2 regions of the Shinella sp. S4-D37 genome follow, and region 1 is predicted to be linked to the other one. Evidence: riboswitches for the same ligand, from Rfam matches in the RefSeq annotation. Region 1 holds a riboswitch; the other holds the start of a gene.
The links. Region 1 has a riboswitch for thiamine pyrophosphate ahead of thiD (bifunctional hydroxymethylpyrimidine kinase/phosphomethylpyrimidine kinase). Riboswitches for the same ligand answer to the same signal wherever they lie in the genome.

Region 1 (3,413 bases):
ACCGCATCCAGACCCGTTCGGACTGGATGAAGATCGAGCGTGAACGCGGCATCTCCGTCGTCACCTCGGTGATGACCTTCGAATATGACGGCAACGTCTTCAACATCCTCGATACGCCCGGCCACGAGGACTTCGCCGACGACACCTACCGCACGCTGACGGCGGTGGACGCGGCCGTCATGGTCATCGACGCCGCCAAGGGCATCGAGCCGCGCACGCTGAAGCTCTTCGAAGTCTGCCGCCTGCGCGACATCCCGATCATCACCTTCGTCAACAAGATGGACCGCGAAAGCCGCGACCCGTTCGAAATCCTCGACGAGGTGGAGGAGAAGCTGGCGCTCGATACCGCCCCGGTCACCTGGCCGGTCGGCCGCTCGAAGACCTTCTGCGGCTCCTATCACCTCGCCGACCGCACCTTCCGCGGCTCGGATACGCAGGTGCAGCCGACGAGGATCGACGATCCCGCGGAGGTGGCGAAGAACCTGCCGGAAAACGAACGGGCCGTCTTCACCGAGGAGCTGGAGCTTGCCCGCGAGGCCTGCCGGCCCTACGACCAGGAAGCCTTCCTCGAAGGACACATGACGCCGGTCTTCTTCGGCTCGGCGCTCCGTAATTTCGGCGTGCGCGACCTCATCAACGCGCTCGGTGCCTTTGCGCCGCCGCCGCGCGACCAGGTGGCGGACGTGCGCAAGGTGCACGCCTCGGAAGACAGCATGACGGCCTTCGTCTTCAAGATCCAGGCCAACATGGACCCGAACCATCGCGACCGCATCGCCTTCGCGCGCGTCTGCTCCGGTATGCTGGAGCGCGGCATGAAGGTGCGCCTTGCCCGCACGGGCAAGACGATCGGCCTGTCGGCCCCGCAATTCTTCTTCGCCTCGCAGCGCCAGCTGGCCGACACGGCCTATGCCGGCGACGTGGTAGGCATCCCCAACCACGGCACGCTCCGCATCGGCGACACGCTGACGGAAGGCGAGGCGCTAGTCTTCGAGGGCGTGCCGAACTTCGCGCCGGAAATCCTGCGCCGCGTGCGTCTGGAAGACGCGATGAAGGCCAAGAAGCTGAAGGAGGCGTTGCAGCAGATGGCGGAAGAGGGCGTCGTGCAGCTCTTCTCGCCGGAAGACGGCTCGCCCGCCATCGTCGGCGTCGTCGGCGCGCTGCAGCTCGACGTGTTGAAGGAACGGCTTTCGACGGAATACGGCCTGCCGGTCTCCTTCGAGATGTCGCGCTTCTCCGTCTGCCGCTGGATCTCGTCGGACAGCGCGGCGGAGCTGGACAAGTTCGTCACCCAGCGCCGCGGCGATATCGCCCGCGACCTCGACGGCGACCCGGTCTTCCTGGCACAGGACGCCTTCTCGCTGCGCTACGAGGCGGAACGCTATCCGGCGATCAAGATGGTCGCCATCAAGGAATATCACGTCACCAAGGCGTGATCGGGCCGGGGTCCTGCCACTTTCGGCGTGACAGGCGCCCCTGCATTTGCGAGAACCGTTCGAGACAGGGGCGTCCGCCGGAAGGCGGGCTGAGAAGCACCCTTTGAACCTGAACCGGATCATGCCGGCGGAGGGAGTCGAACGGGTGCCGCATCGCCGTCGCCCCGAGGCCGCCCCTGCCGAAAAGGAGGCGAGATGGCCGACGCAATCGCAAACATTCTCTCGATCGCGGGCTCCGATCCCTCGGGCGGCGCGGGCATCCAGGCGGATATCAAGACCTTTGCCGCGCGCGGCACCTATGGCATGGCGGCGCTGACGGCCTTGACGGCGCAGAACACGCAGGGCGTTTTCGGCGTGCATCTCGTACCGCCCGATTTCGTCGCCGCACAGATCGCCGTGGTCTTCGCCGATATCCGGGTGGATGCGGTGAAGATCGGCATGATCGCCTCGGCGCAGATCGCCGAAGCGGTGGCCGCGGCCCTGTCGCCGCATCGCGAGGTCCCCATCGTGCTCGATCCGGTCATGGTCGCCAAGGGGGGCGCCTCGCTTCTGGCGCGGGAGGCCGTGGCGGCGCTGACGCAACGGCTCTTGCCGCGTGCAAGCGTGCTGACGCCGAACCTACCGGAGGCCGCCGCGCTGCTTAGCGAAGCGGAGGCCGTGGACCGGGCCGGCATGGAGGACCAGGCAAGGCGGCTGCTGGCGCTCGGCCCCAAGGCGGTGCTGCTGAAGGGCGGGCACCTGCCGGGCGCCGAGAGCCCCGACGTGCTCGCGACGCCAGACGGGCTGCACTGGTTCGAGGGCGTGCGGGTGCTGACGCGCAACACGCATGGCACCGGCTGCTCGCTGTCGAGCGCGATCGCCGCCGAACTCGGCAAGGGGCTTGCGCTCGCCGATGCCGTGGCGGCGGCCAAGCGCTTCATCGCAGGGGCCGTGCGGCTGTCGGATGCGCTGACCGTCGGTTCCGGCCACGGCCCGCTGCATCATTTCCACGCGTCCGCGACCTGAGCGTCAACGGTCCGCGAGCGCGAGCCTGAGCCCCATGAAGCCAAGGGCGGCGGCAAAGCCGCGCTGCGTCCATGCGATGAGCTTCGGCCGGCTCAGCACCTGCCGGCGCAGGCCGGCGGCGAGCGCGCCATAGCCCACGAAGACGAGGAAGGTGAGGGCCATGAAGACGCCGCCGAGGACAAGCATCTCGCCCGTCGCCTCGCCGGAGGCGCCTGCCGGGATGAACTGCGGCAGGAAGGCGAGGAAGAACAGCGAAAGCTTCGGGTTGAAGATGTTGGTGAGGATGCCCTTGCGCACGATCCTCGACGCTTTGCCGGCCGGCGTCTGTTCGGGGCCGAGGTCCAGGGCATTGCTGTCCCTCAGCAGACTCCAGGCGATGAACAGGAGATAGGCGACGCCGATATAGCGCAGCACCTCGAAGGCGAGCGCGCTGGCATGCAGCACGGCAGCAAGGCCGGCGACACTGGCGAGGATATGCGGAACGATGCCGAGGGTGCAGCCGAAGGCGGCCAGAACGGCGACGCGGAACCCGCCGCTGATGCCGAGCGCCAGCGTATAGATCACGCCGCTGCCCGGCAGGAGGATGACGACGAGCGAGGTGATGAGGAATTCCAGGGTCATGTCCGGTCCCGTGCGATTTGAAAGGCGGCAGGGAACACCGGAAGGGCGCCGGGGTCTTGAACGAAATTGCAGGCGGTTCAGGCGCGGGCAGCGAGATAGGCGCCAGGCGTGTAGCCGTAGCGGCGGGTGAAATTGCGCGTCATGTGGCTCTGGTCGGCAAAGCCGGCCGCGGCGGCGGCCTCGGCGAGCGGGGTGCCGGCGGCGATGAGCCGGCGGGCAAGTTCGGTGCGGCGCTGGAGCAGGTAGGCGTGCGGGGGCAGGCCCGTGAGCCGGGCGAAATCGCGCACCAGCCGGAAGCGTCCGAGCCCGCAATCGCCGGCAAGGTCTTCAAGCGTCACGGCCGAAGCGGGGTCG
Region 2 (3,413 bases), 3.1 Mb from region 1:
TTCACGTCGTCTCGGTCGGGCAGGCCGAGATGTTCCTTCGGCGTGACGTAGCAGAGCATGGCCGTACCGAACCAGCCAATCATCGCCGCGCCGATGCCCGAGGTGATGTGGTCGTAGCCGGGTGCGATGTCCGTCGTCAGCGGCCCGAGCGTATAGAACGGTGCCTCGCCGCAGGTCTTCAACTGCTTGTCCATGTTCTCCTTGATCTTGTGCATCGGCACATGGCCGGGGCCTTCGATCATGACCTGGCAATCCTTCGCCCAGGCGATCTGCGTCAGTTCGCCGAGCGTTTCGAGTTCGGCGAACTGCGCGGCGTCGTTGGCGTCGGCGATCGAGCCGGGGCGCAGGCCGTCGCCGAGCGAGAAGGAGACGTCATAGGCTTGGGCGATGTCGCAGATCTCGTCGAAATGCTCGTAGAGGAAGCTTTCCCGGTGGTGATGGAGACACCACTTGGCCATGATCGAGCCGCCGCGCGAGACGATGCCGGTGACGCGGTTCACGGTGAGCGGGATATAGGCGAGCCGCACGCCGGCATGGATGGTGAAATAGTCGACGCCCTGCTCGGCCTGCTCGATCAGCGTGTCGCGGAAGACCTCCCAGGTGAGGTCCTCGGCAATGCCGTTGACCTTCTCCAGCGCCTGGTAGAGCGGCACGGTGCCGATCGGGACCGGAGAATTGCGGACGATCCATTCGCGGATGTTGTGGATGTTGCGGCCGGTGGAGAGGTCCATGACCGTATCGCCGCCCCAGCGGATCGCCCAGACCATCTTCTCCACCTCTTCCGCCATGGAGGAGGTGACGGCGGAATTGCCGATATTGGCGTTGATCTTCACCAGGAAGTTCCGGCCGATGATCATCGGCTCGGCCTCCGGATGGTTGATGTTGGCCGGGATGATGGCCCGGCCGCTCGCGACTTCCTGGCGAACGAATTCCGGCGTCACGAAATCGGGGATATGGGCGCCGAAGCTCTCGCCGTCGCGGACGAGCGCTTGCTTGGCGGCCTTGCGACCGAGGTTTTCGCGGATGGCGATGAATTCCATTTCCGGCGTGATGATGCCGGCGCGGGCATAGGCGATCTGGGTGACGGCCTTGCCGTCCTTCGCCCGGCGCGGGCGGTTGCGGATCGGGAATTCCGGCGTCAGCCGCTCGCCGGTGGCAAAGCCGTTGTCCTCCGGGCGGATGTGGCGGCCGTCGTATTCCTCGGTGTCGCCGCGCGCCGCGACCCAGGCCGCGCGCAGCCGCGGCAGGCCGCCCTCGATGGAGACGACATGGGCGGGGTCGGTATAGGGGCCGGAGGCGTCGTAGACGATGACCGGCGGTTCGCCGGAGGTCGGATGCAGGGCGATCTCGCGCATCGGCACGCGGATCTGCGGGTGCTGCTCGCCGGCTATGTGGATCTTGCGCGAGGCGGGCAGGGCGCCGGTCGTGACGGTGGGGGTGAGCTTCTGGGCGGCAATATTCATCGTGAGGCTCCAAGTTTGCGGTTGGAGACCCAGTCCTAGAGCCGGAATGATGGAAGGACGCGTAGGCGGAATCCGGGTTGCGGATTACGGGTTCTACAGCGCTTGCACCGTCCCTACGCCAGTATGAACTGGATCAGGTTCAACGGGTCACTGCGCTGCGAAAGCCAGCAGTATCTCAGCCCCTTGTCGGGACCCCCCTGGTGAATGCCCCAAGCAAAGACGCTACGTGGTGATTTGTCAACCGGGTAAAATATGTAAAAAATAACTTACGTATATTACGGTGCGGGAAATGAAAACGGCGGGGTTTTGCCCCGCCGTTCTCTTTGAAATCCCGGGCGAAAACTATTCACGTTCGCCGGTGAAGTTCAGCAGCAGCTGGAAGATGTTGACGAAGTTCAGGTAGAGCGAAAGCGCGCCGAACACGGCCATCTTCTGCTGCGATTCCTGGTCGATGTTCTCGGCGTACTGTTCCTTGATGTTCTGCGTGTCCCAGGCGGTGAGGCCGACGAAGACGACGATGCCGATCACGGAAATGGCGAACTGCAGGGCGCTCGAGCCGAGGAAGATGTTGACGATCGAGGCGATGATGACGCCGATGAGGCCCATGATCAGGAACGAGCCGAACTTCGAAAGGTCACGCTTCGTCACATAGCCGTAGAGGCTCGTCGTACCGAACATGGTGGCGGCGATAAAGAAGGTGCGGGCGATGCTCGTGCCGGTGAAGACGAGGAACACCGAGGCGAGCGACAGGCCCATGACGGCGCAGAAGGCCCAGAAGGTCATCTGCGCGGCGCTGGCCGACATCGTCTGGATCTTGAACGAGAAGAAGAAGACGAAGGCGAGCGGCGCCAGCATCACCACCCATTTCAGCGGCGAGGAGAAGATCGGCACGTAGAGCGCCGGCGTCGAGCCGACGATGAAGGCGACGAGGCCGGTGATGACGAGGCCGGCGCCCATATAGTTGTAGACGCGCAGCATGTGCTGGCGCAGGCCCTCGTCGAAGAGGGCGGCCGACTGCGCCTGCGCGCCGTAGCCAAATCGCTGTTGTACGGGGTCCATCGAATGTCTCCTTCGGTTTGGAAGCGGTTGATCAGTAGAGCGTGCGCGAGAGGTCGCGCGCGGTTTCAGCCAGGTCGTCGGCCTTTCGGCTTTCCGACACCAGCGCATAGGCGACGTCGCCGATCTGCCAGTAGGCGGCCCGGGCATTGTCGGCGTGGAAGAGCAGGACGTGCTGCACGCCGAACGAGCCGGGGCGCACGGCAAAGAGCGACAGGCGCTCGCCCTTGCGCGGCTCCAGCACCAGTTCGACGCTCGGGCCATAGGCGGAGGGGAAGACCTGCGTGTCGATCACGCCCCAGCCCTTCGGCAGGTCCGGCAGCACGATCGCGGTGGCCGAGCGGATCTCGGCCGGATCGAAGGTCTCGATCTCCGGCTGGGAGGTCATGGTGTCGCGCAGCAGCGTCGTCTTGTGCGCGCGCACCGCCTCCTCCACGAAGGCGGGTGGCGGCGTGGAGGCAACGACCTCGGTGGCGCCGAACGGGCCGAGCACGGCATGGGCCGTCCAGCCGGCGGTAACGAACAGGGCGATGGCCGCGGCGCGGCGGAAGACGGAGAAGATGCGGCGGCGCGACAGCGCGCGTTCGAGGAGCCGCGCGGCCTCGCGCGTTTCCTGCCGGATCACCGTGCGGTGGTCGGCGAGCGCCAGGCGCAGTTCGTCGCGCACGCGCAGGTCCTTCATGATCTGCGCGGCGACCTCCGGCCGTTCCGAAAGATAGGCCTCCACCTCGATGCGCCGGCCGACGGCAAGCTGCTCGTCGACATAGGCGTTGAGGTCGGTTTCGAGAATGGGGTCATTGCTGGTCATCGCCAGTGCCTCCGACGAGCCTGAGATGTGTGACGGGAGCGGCTGTGCCGCTCTGTTCGAAGGCGCGCAGCCGCTGGCGGGCGCGG

Region 2: linked by a shared signal. The riboswitch ahead of thiC (phosphomethylpyrimidine synthase ThiC) and the one ahead of thiD (bifunctional hydroxymethylpyrimidine kinase/phosphomethylpyrimidine kinase) in region 1 are both predicted to bind thiamine pyrophosphate.

The regions. Positions count from the first base shown of each region.
Region 1 is NZ_JBFNXL010000005.1:3,416,107-3,419,519, reverse strand. It holds gene AB3G45_RS24240 (peptide chain release factor 3) at 1-1,433, shown strand, start outside; TPP riboswitch at 1,490-1,586, shown strand; gene thiD (bifunctional hydroxymethylpyrimidine kinase/phosphomethylpyrimidine kinase) at 1,629-2,438, shown strand; gene AB3G45_RS24230 (LysE family translocator) at 2,442-3,059, opposite strand; gene AB3G45_RS24225 (AraC family transcriptional regulator) at 3,137-3,413, opposite strand, start outside.
Region 2 is NZ_JBFNXL010000005.1:359,430-362,842, forward strand. It holds gene thiC (phosphomethylpyrimidine synthase ThiC) at 1-1,463, opposite strand, end outside; TPP riboswitch at 1,556-1,672, opposite strand; gene AB3G45_RS09240 (Bax inhibitor-1/YccA family protein) at 1,806-2,522, opposite strand; gene AB3G45_RS09245 (anti-sigma factor) at 2,554-3,327, opposite strand; gene AB3G45_RS09250 (sigma-70 family RNA polymerase sigma factor) at 3,314-3,413, opposite strand, start outside.